Regions from separate parts of the Agrococcus sp. SL85 genome, predicted to be linked through region 2. Evidence: predicted binding sites of a transcription regulator. Region 2 holds the regulator's gene; each other region holds the start of a gene.
The links. The regulator LexA, encoded in region 2, represses DNA repair genes until DNA is damaged. The targets are predictions, from matches to a motif close to TCGAACANNTGTTCGA.
Positions count from the first base shown of each region.

Region 1 (6,305 bases), 400 kb from region 2:
GAAGACGCCCACGGCATCCCCCTCGCAGAGCATGTCGTAGACCCCGGCCTCCTCGGCCGGCATCGTCGCGAGGCTCCACCGCTCCCCCGTGTGCTCGGCCGCGAGGTCGAGCGTGTGCGAGAGCGCGCCGAGCATGCCGAGGCCCAGCAGGTCGAACTTCACGAGCCCCATCCACTCGCAGTCGTCCTTGTCCCACTGCAGCACCGTGCGCCCCTCCATGCGAGCGGGCTCGATGGGGCAGACGCTGCCGACGGGCTCCTCGGTGAGCACCATGCCGCCCGAGTGGATGCCGAGGTGCCGCGGCGCGTGCAGCAGCTCGCCCGCGAGCTCGGTCACCGCCTCCGGGATGCCGGCGACGTCGGGCCGCGAGTACGACTCCACCGACTTCGACCACGCGTTCTGCTGGCCGACCGCGTAGCCGAGCGCCTTCGCGGCATCGCGCACCGCCGACTTCGGCCGGTAGGTGATGACGTTGGCCACCTGCGCCGCGTTCCGGCGGCCGTAGCGCTCGTAGACGTGCTGGATGACCTCCTCGCGCCGGCCCGCGTCGAAGTCGATGTCGATGTCGGGCTCCTCCTCGCGCATCATCGAGATGAAGCGCTCGAACGGCAGCCGGTAGAGGATCGGGTCGACGGCGGTGATGCCGAGGATGAAGCAGACGGCGCTCGCCACGGCGCTGCCGCGGCCCTGGCAGAGGATGCCGCGCGAGTGCGCGAACTCGGCGATCTCGAACACGATGAGGAAGTAGCCGGCGAAGCCCTTCTGCTCGATGAGGCCGAGCTCGTGGTCGAGGCGGGCGCGCACGTGGTCCGGGGCGCGGCCGTCGGGCGTCGGGTAGGCGCGCGGCAGCCGCTCGGCGACGAGCGAGCGCAGCCACGACATCTGCGTGTGCCCCTCCGGCACCTCGGTGGCGGGCAGCCGCGGGGAGGCGGCGCGGAGGTCGAAGGCGAGGCTCGCGGCCGAGCGCGGCCGCGGTGGCGACGGCGCCGGGGAAGGCGGCGAAGCGGCGCGCCATGACGGCGCCGGAGCGCAGCGACGGCACGCCGCCCGCGGGCAGCCAGGCGTCGAGGCTCGTCGATGGAGCGGCGCGCGCGCACCGCTGCGACGGCGTCGCCGAGGTGCTGGCGGCGGGGCGATGCGATGTGCGCGTTCGTCGTGGCGATCACGGGCAGCCGGAGGTCGGCGCCGAGCCCGGCGAGGGCGCGGTTGCGCTCGTGATCGCGCGGGTCGCCGACGTCGCTGAGCTCGACGACGACGCGGTCTCGGCCGAAGAGCGCGCAGAGGCGGTCGAGGCTCGGTGCGCGCGGCCTCGGCGCCGCCCTGCTCGAGCGCCTGCCGCACGCCGCCCTTCCGGCAGCCCGAGAGCACCATCCACTCGCCGCGCGCCGTCTCGGCGAGCCGCTCGAGCTCGAAGACGGGGCGGCCCTTCTCGCCCGGGGCGCCGAGGCGGTCGGTGGTGAGGTAGCCGTCGGTGAGCGCGGTGGCGAGGTTCGTGTAGCCCGCGGGCCCGGTCGCGAGCGCGACGAGGTGGCTGCCCTCCGGGTCGGGCACGCCGTTCTGCGGCGCGCTGAGGCCGAGCGAGAGCTCGGCGCCGAAGACCGTCGGCAGCCCGGCCTCCGCCGCCGCCTCGGCGAAGCGGACCGCGCCGTAGAGGCCGTCGTGGTCGACGAGCGCGAGCGCCTCGAGGCCGAGGGCGCGCGCCTCGTTCACGAGCTCGGCGGGGCTCGAGGCGCCGTCGAGGAAGGAGTAGTGCGAGTGCGCGTGCAGCTCGGCGTAGGGCGTCGCGGCGCCCGCCGCGGGCACGCGGATGCGCGGGCGGCGCGGGTCGTCGGGATCCGTCTCGTGCTTCGTCCCGACGTCGCGGTCGCTCAGGATGCCCTCGAGCTCGCGCCACGGCATCGCGGGGTTGTTCCAGCCGGCCATCGCCCCTCCTCTCGTCTGCTCCTGCTCCTGGCCTCAGCGGGCGGTCACGTGTAGCAGCCCTCGGCGAGCCAGGCGCCGTCGGCGTGCAGCAGCACCCAGGCATCGCCCTCGCCGTCGAGCAGCTGGATGCGGTGCACGACGTCGCCGAGGTCGCGGCGCCGGATGGGCCACGGCCCCGCCCACGCCACCACGCGGCGGCGGCCCGCCGCGGGCGGCACGAACCAGGCGGGCGCGCCCTCGCGCACGTCGAGCGCCTCGGCCTCCACCTGCGCGCCCGCCCCGTCGACGAGCCGCACCGCGAGCGGCGGCCGGAACACGGTCGTCGGCCTCGGGGCGGGCAGCGCGCCCGGCCACGGCCCCTGCTGCACGGCGGGCGCGGCGTCGCCCCAGGGCGTGAGCACGCCGCGCTCGGCGAGCAGCCGCCCGCCGCCGGGCGCGGCCGTGAGCACCGCCTCGCGCCCGAGCATGCCCTGCAGCCGCTCGAGCGCGTGCTTCGCGCGGTCGTCGATGCCGCCCCCGCCCCACAGGCCCGGCATGTGCTCGGCGTCGGGGTCGAGCCGCTCGGGCAGCGCCTGCACCTCGACGAGCGCCGAGCCGAGGTCGCTCTCGGCCAGCTGCCACCGCATCCGGTCGACGATGTCGGGAGCGCGCAGGAACCCCGGCTGCCGCCAGAGCCGCTCGCTCACGCGCCCCTCCTCGGCGCGCAGCACGATGCGGATCTCGCTGCACACGAGCCGCTGCTCGGCCAGCTGCCGCACGAAGCGCTCCACGGGCTCGCGCACCGCGAGCGCCAGCTCGGCCGTGCCCTCGAGCCCGGGCTCGAACGCGAGGCGCAGCACGCGCTCCTCGCCGAGCCCCGGATCCTCCACCCGACGGTCGTCGTCGCCGCGCGCGCGGGCGAGCGCGACGAGCCCGGCCTCGCCGAAGCGGTCGCGCACGCTGTCGTCGGGGAGGCGCGCGAAGCCGCCGAGGGTGTGCACGCCGAGGCGGTGGAGCATGCCCGCGAGCTCGCCCTCGCCCAGCACCCCCACGGGCAGGGCGGCGAGGAACGCGGCACTGCCGCCCGTCGGCACGATCGCGCCCGCCTCGGCGGCGAGTTCTGCGGCGAAGCGGTCGTCGGCCACGCCCACGACCGCCGTCAGACCCATGGGCGCGAGCGCGCCGCGCACGGCGGCGATCGCGCCGGCCTCGGAGCCGTAGAAGCGGCTCGCGCCGCGCATGCGGAAGGCGAGGCCGCCCTCGCCGATGGGCTGCGCGGCCGGCACGACGGCGTGCACGGCGCGCAGCACCCGCTCGAAGGCGAGCGACTCCCCCACAGGATCCGCGGGCGCGAGCGCGAGCATGGGCGCGGCCGCCTGCGCGTCGCGGATGCGCATGCCGGGACGCACGCCCTCGGCTCGAGCGCCCTCGTCGCACGCGACGATGCGCATGGCGTGCACGACGGCCCCGGGCGAGCCCTGCTCGCCCCCGGCGGGGAGGGCGCCGGTCTGGCGCGCCACGACGACGGGCCAGTCGGGCACGCGGAGCACGCCGATGCGGCCACGGACGCGGCTCGGCGCGCGCTGCGCCGCCTGCCCGTCCGGGCCTCCGGTCTGCTCGATCCCCACGGTCCATGATCGAACATACGTTCGAACGCCGTCAAGCCGCGTCGGCGCGTCGCGGCGTCGCCGGGCATGCGGAGGTGCGGGACGCGGCTCGCGCGCCCCGCACCTCCCGATCCGTCACCGCGTCATGCGAGCGCGGCCTCCCACGAGCAGCAGGACCGCGCCGAGCAGGAGCAGGGCGAGCGCAGGCAGCGCGAGCCCCGTCACCGAGGCGCCGGTCTGCGGGAGCATGCCGGCAGCCTCCTCCTGCACCGACAGGTCGGTCTTGCCGCTGTCACCGGGCTGGCCCGGGTCACCGGGCACCATCGGGTCCGTCGGGTCCGTCGGGTCCGTCGGGTCCGTCGGGTCCGTCGGGTCCGTCGGGTCCGTCGGGTCCGTCGGGTCCGTCGGGTCCGTCGGGTCGACCGGGTCCGTCGGGTCCGTCGGGTCGACCGGGTCCGTCGGGTCCGTCGGGTCGACCGGGTCCGTCGGGCCGACCGGGTCCGTCGGGTCCGTCGGGTCGACCGGGTCCGTCGGGTCCGTCGGGTCGACCGGGTCCGTCGGGTCCGTCGGGCCGGCGGCCGTGGCGCAGTCGCCCGTCGAGGCGTCGCCGAGCACGCCGAGCGCGTTGCAGCCGATCGCCACGGGGAGCTCGACGCCGATGCCGCCGATGATCCCGCCGAGGAGGCCGTCGCCGACCTCGCCCGCGGTGCCGTCACCGGCGCCGGGAGCGGAGGCCGACGTGTCCGACCCCTCGGTCGTGGCGTCGCCGCCCACGGCCACGGCGTTGCCGCCGACGGCCACGGGGAGCGCAGCGCCGACCTCGGCCACGATGCCGCCGAGCAGCCCGTCGTCGCCCGAGGCCGAACCGGCCTCGCCAGCGGTCGAGCCCGAGCCCGTCATGGCACCCTCGCTCACAGCGTCGCCACCGACCGCAACGGCGTTGCCGCCGACCGCGACCGGAGCCGCAGCCTCGACATCCGCCAGCACGCCACCGAGCAGGCCGTCATCGCCCGAGGCCGAACCGGCCTCGCCGGCCGTCGAGCCCGAGCCCGTCGTGGCACCCTCGCTCGACGCGTCACCCAGCACGCCCACGGCGTTGCCGCCGACCGCCACCGGAGCAGCAGCCTCGACATCCGCCAGCACGCCACCGAGCAGGCCCTCGTCGCCCGAGGCCGAACCGGCCTCGCCAGCGGTCGAGCCCGAGCCCGTCATGGCACCCTCGCTCACAGCGTCGCCACCGACCGCAACGGCGTTGCCGCCGACCGCGACCGGAGCCGCAGCCTCGACATCCGCCAGCACGCCACCGAGCAGGCCGTCATCGCCCGAGGCCGAACCGGCCTCGCCGGCCGTCGAGCCCGAGCCCGTCGTGGCACCCTCGCTCGACGCGTCACCCAGCACGCCCACGGCGTTGCCGCCGACCGCCACCGGAGCAGCAGCCTCGACATCCGCCAGCACGCCACCGAGCAGGCCCTCGTCGCCCGAGGCCGAACCGGCCTCGCCAGCGGTCGAGCCCGAGCCCGTCATGGCACCCTCGCTCACAGCGTCGCCACCGACCGCAACGGCGTTGCCGCCGACCGCGACCGGAGCCGCAGCCTCGACATCCGCCAGCACGCCACCGAGCAGGCCGTCATCGCCCGAGGCCGAACCGGCCTCGCCGGCCGTCGAGCCCGAGCCCGTCGTGGCACCCTCGCTCGACGCGTCACCCAGCACGCCCACGGCGTTGCCGCCGACCGCCACCGGAGCAGCAGCCTCGACATCCGCCAGCACGCCACCGAGCAGGCCCTCGTCGCCCGAGGCCGAACCGGCCTCGCCAGCGGTCGAGCCCGAGCCCGTCATGGCACCCTCGCTCACAGCGTCGCCACCGACCGCAACGGCGTTGCCGCCGACCGCGACCGGAGCAGCAGCCGAAGCGTCCGCGACGGTGCCGGACAGCACGCCGTCGTCACCGGAGGTCGACGCGCCCGATCCCGCGCCAGTCGTCGCCGAGCCCGTCGTGGCACCCTCGCTCGACGCGTCACCCAGCACGCCCACGGCGTTGCCGCCGACCGCCACCGGAGCCGCGACGTCGCCGAGCACCTGACCGCCCGAGCGCAGCCCGTCATCGCCCGACGTCGAGGTCGCCGCCTCGCCCGAGTCGCTCGAGGCCGTGGCCTCCGAGCCCTCCGACGACGCGTCGCCGGCGACGCCGATCGCGTTGCCGGACACCGTCACCGGTGCCGCGACGTCGACGACGCCCAGGATGCCCGAGGCGATGCCGTCGTCGCCCGAGGCCGTCGAGCCGGAGCCCGACGAGCCGGTCGACGCCGACGACGCCGACGAGCCCTCGCTCGTCGCGTCGCCGAGCACGCCCAGCGAGTTGCCCGAGACGGTCACCGGAGCGGCGACCGAGACGAGCGCGGTGCTGCCCGAGAGCAGGCCGCCGATGCCGGACGTCGAGACGTCGGCCGACGGCTGCTGCGCCGAGCTGTTCGATGCGGCATCGGTCGACTCGGCGTCGCCGGCGATCCCGATGGCGTTGCCGCCGATCGTCACCGGCGCCGAGATCGACACCACCGCCTGGTTGCCCGACACGAGGCCTTCCGCGCCATCGGTGTCGGCTGCACTGGCGATCCCAGTGCCTGCGGCCCAGAGGCCGCCGGCGAGCGCTGTCGTGCACAGCACTCGCATCGCGAGCTTTCGCATCGCTCTCTCCTTCTGATCGATCCAGCCGCCCCGCTCCGGGGCGGCGAAGCATGCTGCGCCGAGCGCAGCCGCGGATCGGTCAGTCGGGGCTGGAGTCGTGCTCCTGGATCGCGG
Region 1 is NZ_CP113066.1:424,904-431,208, forward strand. It holds partial or broken gene OVA14_RS02030 (error-prone DNA polymerase) at 1-1,923, opposite strand, end outside; gene OVA14_RS02035 (DNA polymerase Y family protein) at 1,968-3,530, opposite strand; gene OVA14_RS02040 (beta strand repeat-containing protein) at 3,645-6,080, opposite strand; gene OVA14_RS02045 (hypothetical protein) at 6,271-6,305, opposite strand, start outside.
Region 1: a site for LexA is predicted at 3,540-3,555, ahead of OVA14_RS02035 (DNA polymerase Y family protein). Genes of this name have one in related genera too.

Region 2 (6,305 bases):
CGGGCATCGAGGCGCGCGGGGCCGTGCCGATCCTCGTCGGCGGCTCGGGCCTGTACGCCTCGAGCGTCCTCTACGACTTCGCCTTCCCCGCCACCGACGAGGCGCTGCGCGCCCGGCTCGAGGCCGAGCTGACGGTCACGGGCGCCGCCGCGATGCACGCGCGCCTCGAGGCGGTCGACCCGGCGGCGGCCGAGGCGATCGGGCCGCACAACGGCCGCCGCCTCGTGCGCGCGCTCGAGGCCGTGACCCTCACGGGCGAGCCCTTCCGCGTGGGCCTCCCCGCGGAGGAGTCGCTCGCGCGGCCGACGATCATCCAGCACGAGCGCACGCCCCGCGACGAGCTCGTGCAGCGGCTCGACGCGCGCGTGGAGCGCATGTGGGCCGAGGGGATGCTCGACGAGGTGCGCACGCTGCGCGAGGCCGGCATCGAGCGCGGCACGACGGCGCAGCAGGCGATCGGCTACCGGCAGGCGCTCGACCAGCTCGACGGCCGCATCGACGAGGCCGAGGCGATCGCGCGCACGCAGGCGCTGACCCGCCGCTACGCGCGACGCCAGGTCTCCTGGTTCCAGCGCTACCCGGCGGCCGAGCCGCTGCCCGCCGCCGAGCTCGCGGCGCGCGCGGTCGGTAGCCTGGAGGCATGACCTCCCTCGCCGCGCAGCCGCCCGTCGCCTTCGCGAAGGGCCACGGCACCGGCAACGACTTCGTGCTGCTCGCCGACCCCGAGGGCGCTTCGCCGCTCGATGCCGACCGCGTGCGCGCGCTCGCCGACCGGCGCTTCGGCATCGGCGGCGACGGCGTCATCCGCGCCGTGCGCGCCGGCAGCGCGGGCGACGCGGCGCTCGACGCCGCCGAGCCGGGCACGTGGGCCATGGACTACTGGAACGCCGACGGCACCACGAGCGAGATGTGCGGGAACGGCGTGCGCGTGTTCGTCCGCTACCTGCTCGAGGAGGGCCTCGTGCGCCTCGCGGACGGCGAGGTGCTCCAGATCGTGACGCGCGCCGGGACCAAGCGCGTCGAGCGTCGCGGCCCGCTGCTCTCGGCCGACCTCGGCCCCTTCGAGCTCGGCGGCGACCGCCTCGTCGCCGCCCACGGCCTCGACGTCGCGCGACCGGGTCTCGACGTCTCCACCGGCAACCCCCACGTCGTCGTCGCCCTCGCGGGCGAGGACGAGCTCGAGGCGCTCGACCTGCACGCCGCGCCCGCGCTCGACCCGCTGCCCGCCGACGGCGCGAACGTCGAGTTCGCGGTGCCGGGCGCGATCGCCGACGGCGTGGGCGCGATCCGGATGCGCGTGCACGAGCGCGGCGTCGGAGAGACGCTCTCGTGCGGCACGGGGGCGGTCGCGGCCGCGATGGCGGTGCGGCACTGGTCGGGTGACGCGGCCGACCGCTGGATCGTCGACGTGCCGGGCGGACGGCTCGAGGTCGAGGTCGACGAGCGCGGCCACGCGTGGCTCACGGGCCCGGCCGAGATCGTCGCGCGCGGCGAGGCGACGCTCGCGCGCTGATCCGCGGGTGGCCGCGCCGCGTGCCGCCTCCCCGCAGGTCGCCTCGCCGCGGGTCGCCGCGCCGCGGGTCGCCTCGCCGCGGGCCGCCGCTCAGCCCTCCGACGGCGCGGTGACCGCGAGGATCCGGTACGTCTTCTTCGACGTCGCCCGCTCCACGTCGAAGCCGGGGAAGCGCTCCTCGAGCCATCGCTGGAGCGAGTCCGCGCCCAGATGCTTCTGCACGACGAGCCACGCGGTGCCGTCGGGTGCGAGGCGGGGGAGCCAGGCCTCGAGCAGCGCGTGCAGCTGCGCCTTGCCGATGCGGATGGGCGGGTTCGACCAGATCGTCGCGAAGCGCACGTCGGCGGGCACGAGCTCTGGTGTCGCAGGGGTGATGTTCGATAGACTGAGCAGCTCGGCATTCCGCTCCACGAGCGAGAGCGCACGGGCGTTGACGTCGACCGCCCACACGCGGGCGGCGGGGGAGCGGAGCGCGAGCGTCGCCGCGATCGGCCCCCAGCCGCAGCCGAGGTCCAGCAGATCGCCGGACTCGGGCGGAGCGGGCACGGCGTCGAGGAGCACCGACGTGCCCACGTCGAGGCGGTCGCCGGAGAAGACGCCGGTGGCGGTCACCATCTCCCGCTCGGAGCCCGCGAGCGGCACCCGGATGGTGCGGAGCGCCTCGGGCGCGGCAGGATCGGGCGAGAAGTAGTGGTCCGGCACGGATCGACAGTAGCGAAGGACGAAGCATGGCAGCACCGCAGGACGGCACCGTGGACGGCGAGGGCGCCGGCCGCGCGACGGACCGCATCCTGGCGTGGGCGCAGCCCTCGGAGGCGCTCCTCGCGGAGCGCGCGCAGGCGCTGCAGGCGAGCGTGGCCGACGGCGACCGCGACGGCGAGCAGCTCGACCGCGCCGACCGCGCTGCGCTGCGCCGCGTCGACGGCCTCCGCACCGAGCTCGAGGACGTCACCGAGGTCGAGTACCGCGAGCTGCGCCTCGAGAACGTCGTCCTCGTGGGCGTGCACTCGGGCTCCGTCGAGGACGCCGAGCAGTCGCTGCGCGAGCTCGCGGCGCTCGCCGAGACGGCGGGCGCGAGCGTGCTCGCCGGGCTCCTGCAGCGCCGCCCCAACCCGGACCCCGCGACGTACGTCGGCCGCGGCAAGGCCGAGGAGCTCGCCGACGTCGTGAAGGAGCTGGGCGCGGACACCGTCATCGCCGACTCCGAGCTCGCCCCGAGCCAGCGCCGCGCGCTCGAGGACAAGGTGAAGGTCAAGGTCATCGACCGCACCGCGGTGATCCTCGACATCTTCAGCCAGCACGCCAAGAGCCGCGAGGGCAAGGCGCAGGTCGAGCTCGCGCAGCTCGAGTACCTGCTGCCGCGCCTGCGCGGCTGGGGCGAGTCGATGTCGCGCCAGGCCGGCGGCCAGGTCGGCGGCCAGGGCGCGGGCATGGGCTCGCGCGGCCCCGGCGAGACGAAGATCGAGCTCGACCGCCGCCGCATCCACACGCGCATGGCGCGCCTGCGTCGGCAGATCAAGGGCTTCGCGCCCGCGCGCCAGGCGAAGCGCGCCAACCGCGACCGGTTCGAGGTGCCGGGCGTCGCGATCGCCGGCTACACGAACGCAGGCAAGTCGAGCCTCCTCAACCGCATCACGGGCGCCGGCGTGCTCGTCGAGAACGCGCTGTTCGCGACGCTCGACACGAGCGTGCGCCGCGCGCGCACGCCGGACGGCCGGGAGTTCACGATCGCCGACACGGTCGGCTTCGTGCGCAACCTGCCCCACCAGCTCGTCGAGGCCTTCCGCTCGACGCTCGAGGAGGTCGCGGAGTCCGAGGTCGTCGTGCACGTCGTCGACGCGAGCCACCCGGATCCCGCGGCGCAGCTGCAGACGGTGCGCGACGTCATCGGCGAGACCGGCGCGCGCGACATCCCCGAGGTCGTCGTCTTCAACAAGAGCGACCTCGTCGACGACGGCACGCGGCTCGTGCTGCGCGGCCTCCAGCCGGACGCCGTCTTCGCCTCGGCGCGGACGGGCGAGGGCGTCGACGAGCTGCTGGGACGGATCGCCGCCCTGCTGCCGCGGCCGAGCGTGCCGGTCTCGCTGCTCGTGCCCTACGACCGGGGCGACGTCGTGGCAGACCTGCACGACCGCTTCGAGGTGGTGCAGGAGGACTACGTCGAGGCCGGCACGCGCATCGACGCGATGGTGACCGAGGCCGAGGCGGGTCGCCTGCGCGACTTCGTGGTCGACGCGGCCTAGTCGAGCCAGTCCTCGACGGCGGCCGCGACGGCCTCCGGCGACTCGAGCGGCAGCAGGTGCGTGCCGGGCAGCGTCCGGTGCTCGGCGACGGGGATCCGCGCGACGAGCGCGGCCGCGTGGTCCGGCAGCACCTCGCCGTCGTCCGCGGTGAGCAGGAGCACGGGGGAGCGGAGGCGCTCGAGGCGTGCGAGGTCGAACGCGGGCTCGGTGCGCCAGAGCCGCAGCGAGTCCTCGAGCGCGGCGTCGAAGGCCCGGGGCTCGGGGGAGCGGCGCGCGAAGGCGGCACGGAGCCGCTCGCGCGTCGCGTGCTCTCGCATGCTCGCGTCGAAGCCCTCGGGGTTCGGCGCGCCCTCGAGCGCGAGGTACTGGTCGATCGCGACGATCCGGCGCACGAGGTCCGGCCGCTCGAGCGCGGCGAGCACCGCGGCGACCGCCCCGTCGCTCCAGCCGACGAGGTGCGCGGGTCCGCCCACGACCTCCTCGAGGAAGCGCACGGCCTCGTGGCCCATCGCCGCGTAGGTGAAGGGCGCGCCGGCGCGGGGCGTCGCGCCGTGGCCGCGCCGGTCGAAGGCGTGCACGCGGCGCCGCTCGGCGAGCAGGCGGCCGAGCGGACGCATCGCCCCGGAGTGCGAGAGCCCGCCGTGCAGCAGCACGACGGGCTCCCCCGCGCCCGCGACGTCGTGCCAGGTCGGCACGCCGTCGATCGGGACGAGCGGCACGGTCAGACGGCGCGCAGCACGGCGACGACGCGGCCGAGCACCTCGGCCTCGTCGCCGAGGATGGGCTCGAACGCGGAGTTGCGCGGCAGCAGCCAGGTGTGGCCGTCCCGCTGGCGGAACACCTTGACGGTCGCCTCGCCGTCGAGCATGGCCGCCACGATGTCGCCGTTCTCCGCGGTGCGCTGCTGCCGCACGACGACCCAGTCGCCGTCGCAGATCGCGGCGTCGATCATCGAGTCGCCGACCACGTTCAGCATGAACAGGTCGCCGCCCGAGCCCACGAGCTGCTTGGGCAGCGGCAGGACGTCCTCGACCTGCTGCTCGGCGGTGATGGGGATGCCGGCGGCGATGCGGCCGACGAGCGGGACGAACGTGGCCTGCTCCATGCTGCCGGCGGCCGAGTCGGTCTCGTCCTCCACCAGCACCTCGATCGCGCGCGGCCGCGCGGGATCGCGGCGGATGGCGCCGGCGAGCTCGAGCCTGCCCGAGCTGGTGCGTGACGCTCGAGAGCGAGGAGAGGCCGACGGCGTCGCCGATCTCGCGGTAGCTCGGCGGGTAGCCGCGCTGGCGCACCGCCTGCTGGATCACCTGCAGGATCGCCTGCTGCTTCTCGGTCAGCTGCCTGGTCATGCCCGCTCCGCTCCGCCTGCCGTCGGCGCCCGGAGGTGGGCGTGTCAGTGGCCTGCGCTTGACTGCTCTCGGTTCGAAAGCGTATCCGACGGATGCCCAGGAACCACACAGATGTTCGACCGTGTCGCGGCATTCCTCCGCGACAGGGCTTGACGCATCGCTCAGATCGAAGATACATTCGAAACAGAGGTTCGCAGGCGGCGCTCCCGGCCGAGCACCGCCTGCGGACCCCAGACCGAGAGGAGCAGGCGATGACCACCATCACCGCGATCACCCCGAGCCCCCGTCTGCGCATCACCGCGCGCGGCCGCCGCGCGCTCGCCCTGCTGGTCGCAGCCCCCGTCCTCGCCCTCGGCGCCCTCGGCGGCGCGGGCATCGTCGGCCAGGCCGTCTCCGGCGCGGTCGCCTCGAGCTCCACCGAGACCCAGGCCTTCCAGGAGGTCACGGTGCTGCCCGGCCAGTCGCTGTGGCAGATCGCGCTCTCGGTCGCGCCCGACGCCGACCCGCGCGAGGTCGTCGCCGAGATCGAGCTGCTGAACGGCATCGCCGGCGCGATCCAGCCGGGCGACCGCCTCGCCATCCCCGCCGAGTACGCCTCCTGAGCCGCTGCCCGGGCCTGCGCGGCCCGGGTGCGCACGCCGTCCTAGGCTGGTCTGGTGACGAGCCTCGACGACCTCCCGATCCGTGACGACCTCCGCGGGCTGACGCCGTACGGCGCGCCGCAGCTGGAGGTGCCCGTGCGGCTCAACGTCAACGAGAACGCCTACCGCGTGCCCGAGGGCGTCGCCCTCGACATCGTGCAGGAGATCGCGAGGGCCCTGCCCGAGGCGAACCGCTACCCGGACCGGGAGTTCGACGAGCTCCGCGCCGCCTTCGCCCGCTACCTCGGCCACGGCGTCGTTCCGGAGCAGATCTGGGCCGGCAACGGGTCGAACGAGGTGCTGCAGCACGTGCTGCAGGCCTTCGGCGGACCCGGCCGCACGCTGCTCTCGTTCACGCCCACGTACTCCATGTACCCGCTCCTCGCGCGCGGCGTCGGCATGGCCTACGTCGGCGTGCCCCGCGAGGAGGGCTTCGCGCTGACGCCCGCGGGCGTCCGGTCGGCGATCGAGGAGCACGACCCCGACGTCGTGTTCCTCTGCGCCCCCAACAACCCCACGGGCACGGCCATCGGCCTCGACGTGGTCGAGGCGGCGCTCG
Region 2 is NZ_CP113066.1:27,058-33,362, reverse strand. It holds gene miaA (tRNA (adenosine(37)-N6)-dimethylallyltransferase MiaA) at 1-644, shown strand, start outside; gene dapF (diaminopimelate epimerase) at 641-1,513, shown strand; gene OVA14_RS00150 (class I SAM-dependent methyltransferase) at 1,604-2,215, opposite strand; gene hflX (GTPase HflX) at 2,242-3,756, shown strand; gene OVA14_RS00140 (alpha/beta fold hydrolase) at 3,753-4,475, opposite strand; gene lexA (transcriptional repressor LexA) at 4,478-4,906, opposite strand; partial or broken gene OVA14_RS13645 (LexA family protein) at 4,891-5,105, opposite strand; gene OVA14_RS00130 (hypothetical protein) at 5,357-5,707, shown strand; gene OVA14_RS00125 (histidinol-phosphate transaminase) at 5,759-6,305, shown strand, end outside.

Region 3 (6,305 bases), 720 kb from region 2:
TTCCACGACGCGCTCCGCACCGACCGCTCGGCGCCCGCGCGGCAGCCGCAGGTCGCGACGCGCTCGGTGCGGCTCGACGACGACGGCGCGAACCTGGCCGCAGTGCTGCAGACGGCGATCGAGATGGGGCGGCAGCGCGAGATCGACGCGGCCGTCGAGCGCGCCTTCCCCGGCTCGCGCCTGCTGCTGCCCATGGCGGAGGGCCGCATGACGGTCGCGCTCGAGCAGCCGGGGCTGCTGCGGCCGCTCGCCGCGTCCGAGCTCTCGGACGGCACGCTGCAGCACCTGCTGCTCGTCGCGGCGATGCTCTCGGCCGAGCAGCCGAGCCTCGTGGTGCTCAACGAGCCCGAGCGCAGCCTCCACGCCGACCTCGTCGAGCCGCTCGCGGCCCTCGTGCGGCAGGCCGCCTCGACGACGCAGGTCGTCGTCGTCACCCACCAGGAACGCCTCGTGGAGGCGCTCGGCGGCCTCCGGATCGAGCTCGAGAAGGTGGGCGGCGAGACCGTCGTCGCCGGGCGCGAGGGGCTGCTCGACCAGCCCTCGTGGCACTGGCCGAAGCGCTGAGCGCGCCGCGCGGTCGCCAGGAGCGCTCGCCGCTAGAACAGGGTCGCCGCGAGCATCGGGGCGCCCTCGGTCGAGGGCAGCTGGCGCGCCCGCCGGGCCTCGACGGCCCGGTTCGACGGTGCGACGGCGGAGAGGCCGGTGCCGGGCGCCACGACGGTGCGCGAGAGCCCGTGGTGCACCTGCAGCGGCCGGATGCGCTCGCGCAGCCACTGCCGGTACTCCGGGTGCGCGTAGGAGCCGAACCGGCCGCGCTCGTCGCGGTAGACGCGGTCGTAGAGCGGCACGAGCCGCGGGTGCTCGGCCCGCAGCCACTGCAGGTACCACTCGCGAGCGCCGGGCCGCAGGTGCAGCGCGCTCGCGATCGCGCTCGTCGCGCCGGCCTCCGCGATGGCGGCGAAGGCGCCCTCGAGGTGCGCGCGGGTGTCGGTGAGGCCGGGCAGGATCGGCATGGCGAAGACGGCGCAGTCGAGGCCCGCGTCGCGCACCGCCCGGACGGCGTCGAGGCGGGCCCGTGTGCTGGGCGTGCCGGGCTCCACCGCCTGCTGCAGCTCGTCGTCGAAGATCGCGATCGACATCGCGATCGAGACCGGCACGTCGCGCGCGATCGAGGCGAGCAGCGGCAGGTCGCGCCGCAGCAGCGTGCCCTTCGTCAGGATCGAGATCGAGGCGCCATGCTCCGCGAGCGCGCGCAGGATGCCCGGCAGCAGCCGGTAGCGGCCCTCCGCGCGCTGGTAGGGGTCGGTGTTCGTGCCGAGCTGCACCGCGTCGACCTCGCGCCGGGGGCCCGCGAGCTCGCGCCGCAGCACCTCCACGACGTTCGCCTTGACGACGATGCGGCGGTCGAAGTCGGCGCCCGCGTCGAGGTCGAGGTAGGTGTGGGTCTGCCGCGCGAAGCAGTAGCGGCACGCGTGCTGGCAGCCGCGGTAGGGGTTGATCGTCCACGCGCCGCGCATGAACCCCTGGCCCGGCACGCGGTTGAGCGCGCTCCGCGCGGTCACCTCGAGGAACGATGCGCCGTCGAAGCCCGGCGTCGGCCAGCGCTCGAGCACGCTCCCGCGCTCCTCGAGCCCCGGGAGCGCGTCCGCGTCCTGGTGCTGCGCCGTCTGCCCGTCCCACCGCATGCCTGCATTCGAACACACGTTCGATCCATGCGCAAGGGCGCGCGCCGCGCATCGGGCGCCCACGGGCCGCGCGGCTAGGGTGCCAGCGTGAGGACGGGGCGACGGATGCGGCTGCTGGCGCCCGCCCTCCGCTCGGCCGTCCTCGTGGCGCTGCTCGTGCTGCTCCTCGCCCGCCTGCTCCTCGCGCTCGGAGCGGCGCCCGCAGGCGCCGTGCTCCCCGGCGCCTGGTCGCTGCTCGCGGCCGCGGCGATCGTGGGCGGGGCTGACCTCGGCGGCGGCGGCCTGTGGCACGCGCTCATGCTGCCGCGGCTCGTGCGGGTGCGCGCCATCGATCGCCTCATCGCCGCGCTCGGCGTCGGCGTCGCCGCGCTCGCCGTCGCGATCATCGTCTCGGCCGTGCTCGCGCCCGAGGCTCGCGCGCGCCCTGCTCGCGGCCGCGACGCCGCTCTGGTCCGCGGGCCTCGCGACGGCCGCCCTCGTGCTCGCGATGCTGCAGCACGCGCGGCGCTCGCAGCGCCACCCCGCGCCGGCGACGATCCTGATCCTCGGCGCGGGCCTGCGCGGCACCCGCGTGGGGCCGCTGCTGCGGCGCCGCGTCGAGCGGGGCGCGGAGGTGTGGCGCGCGGCCCTCGCGGCACGGCCCGACGCCCGCATCCTCGTCTCCGGCGGCCAGGGGCCGGACGAGGTGCGCACCGAGGCGAGCGCGATGGCCGAGCACCTCGTCGAGGCGTGCGGCGTGCCCGCGGCCGCGATCGACCTCGAGGAGGCGTCGACGACGACACGCGAGAACCTCGCGCTCTCGCGGCCGCTCGTGACGGCGCCCGGTCGCGCGCCGCTCGTCGTGGTCACGAGCGAGTACCACGCCTACCGCACCGCGTGGCTGCTCGCCGAGGCGGGTATCGACGGCACGGTCGTGGGCGCGTGGACGCGCCCGTCCTACCGACCGGGGGCGACGGTGCGCGAGGCGCTCGCCGTCGCCGCGGACCTGCGCTGGTGGTGCGTCGCCGGCGCGGCGATCGCCTGGGGGCTCGCGCTCTGGCTGCTCGCGGCCTCCTGAGCCGCCCCGCCGCGCCGAGCGGTCGGGCTCAGCCGGCGCGCCGCGGCGGCCGCGGCACCAGGACCGGCGTCGCGTCCCGGTAGGCGCGGTAGTCGGCGCGGTCGCCCCAGCGCTCCTCGGCGGAGCGCTCGAGCTGCGGCAGCCCGCTCACGCGCACGAGCAGCAGCACGACGAACGCGGGGGAGACGAGGGTCGCCCACTGCCAGCCCTCGAGGGCGGGCAGCGCCGCGATCGCGACACCGACCCACAGCAGGATCTCGCCGAAGTAGTTGGGGTGCCGCGACCAGGCCCAGAGTCCGGAGCGGATGAACTCGCCCTCTTGCGCGGGATCGGCCCGGAAGGCGCGCTTCTGCGCGTCCGCGACCGCCTCGATCGCGAAGCCCATGAGCCACAGCAGGCCGCCGACCACAAGGAAGGCGTCGATGCCGCCCGCGCGGCCGCTCGTGATCGCGGCGAGCGCGGCGCCCGAGGTGATCGCGACCCAGAGCCCCTGCATCGTCCAGGCGACGAGGAAGCGCGAGGGATCCGCCTTGATCTCGTCGAAGCGGCGGTCGGGCGCGCGGCGCACCCGCAGCGCGAGGAACGTGCCGAGCCGCGCCGCCCACACGACGACGAGCAGCGCGAGCACGACCGGCCGCGGCTGCCAGCCGGCCTGCGCCGCCGACGCGACGAGGCCGAGCGCGGCGACGGCGACGAAGGTCGCGGAGCCGATGAGGTCGTAGCCGCGCTCGGTGCGCAGGATCGCCGCGGGGATCCACGCGATCCACTGCACGACGAGCGCGAGCGCGACGCCGAGCGCGAAGATCGGCCAGCCCCCGATCGACAGGCCCGTGTGCGAGCCCGCGAGCGCGAGCAGCGCCCCGATGAGCGCCGCCGCGGCGACGACGGCGATCCGCTTCCCGAGCATCCCGACCTCCTCCGGTCCGCCGCCATCCTGCACCGCCGGGGCGCCCGGGAGGCCTCCGCCCCGCCGGTAGGATCGAGCAGACCCCCGCAGACGACGAGGAGACGCATGTCCGAGATCACTCGCGAGCAGGTCCAGCACCTCGCTGGGCTCGCGCGCATCGAGCTCACCGACGACGAGGTGACGAGCCTCACGAGCGAGCTCGGCGCCATCGTCGACGCGATCGCGAAGGTCAGCGAGGCCGTCGGGCCCGAGGTGGCCGCGACGAGCCACCCGGTGCCGCTCGCGAACGTGACGCGCGCCGACGTCGAGGGCGAGACCCTCACGCACGAGCAGGCCTTCGCCGGGGCGCCGAGCCACGACGGCGAGCGCTTCCGCGTCTCGGCCATCCTGGGGGAGGAGCAGTGACCGCGAGCGACCTCACCCGCCTCGCCGGCCACGAGCTCGCGGGCCTCCTCGCCTCGGGCGAGGTCTCGTCGGTCGAGGCCACGCAGGCGCACCTCGACCGCATCGCCGCGGTCGACGGCGAGCTGCACGCCTTCCTCCACGTCAACGCGGGCGCCCTCGACGAGGCGCGCCGCATCGACGAGCGCCGCGCGGGCGGCGAGCAGCTGCACGAGCTCGCGGGCGCGCCCGTCGCCATCAAGGACGTGCTCTGCACCATCGGGATGCCGTCGACCTCCGGCTCGCGCATCCTCGAGGGCTGGGTGCCGCCCTACGACGCGACGCCCGTCGCGCGCCTGAAGGCCGCGGGCCTCGTCGCGCTCGGCAAGACGAACATGGACGAGTTCGCGATGGGCTCCTCCACCGAGCACTCCGCCTACGGCCCCACGCGCAACCCCTGGGACGTCGAGCGCATCCCCGGCGGCTCCGGCGGCGGCTCGGCCGCTGCGGTCGCGGCCTTCGAGGCCCCGTTCGCGCTCGGCTCCGACACGGGCGGCTCGATCCGCCAGCCCGCGGCCGTCACCGGCTCGGTCGGCGTCAAGCCCACCTACGGCGGCGTCAGCCGCTACGGCGCGATCGCGCTCGCCTCGAGCCTCGACCAGGTCGGCCCCGTCTCGCGCACCGTGCTCGACTCGGCGCTCCTGCACGACGTCATCGGCGGCCACGACCCGCACGACTCCACCTCGCTGCAGCGCGAGTGGCCGTCGTTCGCGGCGGCCGCGCGCGAGGGCTCCGCATCGGGCTCGCTCGCGGGCCTGAAGGTCGGCGTCATCAGGGAGCTCGAGAGCGAGGGCATCGCGCCCGACGTCGCCGCGCGGTTCCGCGAGACCGTCCGGCTCATCGAGGGCGCGGGCGGCGAGGTCGTCGAGGTGTCGGTGCCGAGCATCGAGTACGCCGTCGCCGCGTACTACCTGATCCTGCCGGCCGAGGCATCGAGCAACCTCGCGCGCTTCGACTCGGTGCGCTTCGGCCTCCGCGTCGAGCGCCCGGGCCAGACGGTCGAGGAGGTCATGGCCGCGAGCCGCGAGGCCGGCTTCGGCCCCGAGGTCAAGCGCCGCATCATCCTCGGCACCTACGCGCTCTCCGCGGGCTACTACGACGCCTACTACGGCTCGGCGCAGCAGGTGCGCACGCTCATCCAGCGCGACTTCGACGCCGCCTTCGCCGAGGCCGACGTGCTCGTGAGCCCGGCGGCGCCCACGACCGCGTTCCGCTTCGGCGAGAAGGTCGACGACCCGCTCGCGATGTACGCGAACGACATCACGACGATCCCCGCGAACCTGGCCGGCATCCCCGGCATGGCGCTGCCCATGGGCCTCGGCGACGACGGCCTGCCCGTGGGTCTGCAGCTGCTCGCGCCGCTGTTCGAGGACGAGCGGCTCTACCGCGCGGGCGCGACGATCGAGGCGCTGCTCGCCGAGCAGTGGGGCGGCATCCTCGCCCACCAGGCACCCCAGCTGACGGAGGTCGCACGATGAAGGACCGCCTGATGGACTTCGACGCCGCCCTCGAGCGGTACGAGCCGGTGCTCGGCTTCGAGGTGCACGTCGAGCTCGGCACGCGCACGAAGATGTTCTCGGCCGCGCCGAACCCCGCGCACCCGGACCACCACGACGCGGCGCCCAACACGCTCATCGACCCGCTCTCGCTCGGCCTGCCGGGCAGCCTCCCGGTCGTGAACGAGGAGGCCGTGCGGTACTCGATCTCGCTCGGCCTCGCGCTCGGCTGCGAGATCGCCGAGTCGAGCCGCTTCGCCCGGAAGAACTACTACTACCCGGACGTGCCGAAGAACTACCAGATCTCGCAGTACGACGAGCCCATCGCCTTCGAGGGGTCGGTCGAGGTGCAGCTGGCCGACGGCCGCCTGGTGACGATCCCGATCGAGCGCGCGCACATGGAGGAGGACGCCGGCAAGCTCACGCACGTGGGCGGCGCCACCGGCCGCATCCAGGGCGCCGAGTACTCGCTCGTCGACTACAACCGCGCGGGCGTGCCGCTCGTCGAGATCGTCACGAAGCCGATCTTCGGCGCCGAGCACGACGCGCCCGAGCTCGCGAAGGCGTACGTCGCCGCGATCCGCGACATCGTGCTCGCGCTCGGCATCTCCGAGGCGCGCATGGAGCGCGGCAACCTCCGCTGCGACGCCAACGTCTCGCTCCGCCCCCGCGGGCAGGAGCGACTCGGCACGCGCACCGAGACGAAGAACGTCAACTCG
Region 3 is NZ_CP113066.1:2,007,956-2,014,260, forward strand. It holds gene OVA14_RS09940 (AAA family ATPase) at 1-564, shown strand, start outside; gene OVA14_RS09945 (Rv2578c family radical SAM protein) at 597-1,685, opposite strand; gene OVA14_RS09950 (YdcF family protein) at 2,173-2,742, shown strand; gene OVA14_RS09955 (DUF1295 domain-containing protein) at 2,771-3,649, opposite strand; gene gatC (Asp-tRNA(Asn)/Glu-tRNA(Gln) amidotransferase subunit GatC) at 3,755-4,054, shown strand; gene gatA (Asp-tRNA(Asn)/Glu-tRNA(Gln) amidotransferase subunit GatA) at 4,051-5,568, shown strand; gene gatB (Asp-tRNA(Asn)/Glu-tRNA(Gln) amidotransferase subunit GatB) at 5,565-6,305, shown strand, end outside.
Region 3: a site for LexA is predicted at 1,694-1,709, ahead of OVA14_RS09945 (Rv2578c family radical SAM protein). Genes of this name have one in related genera too.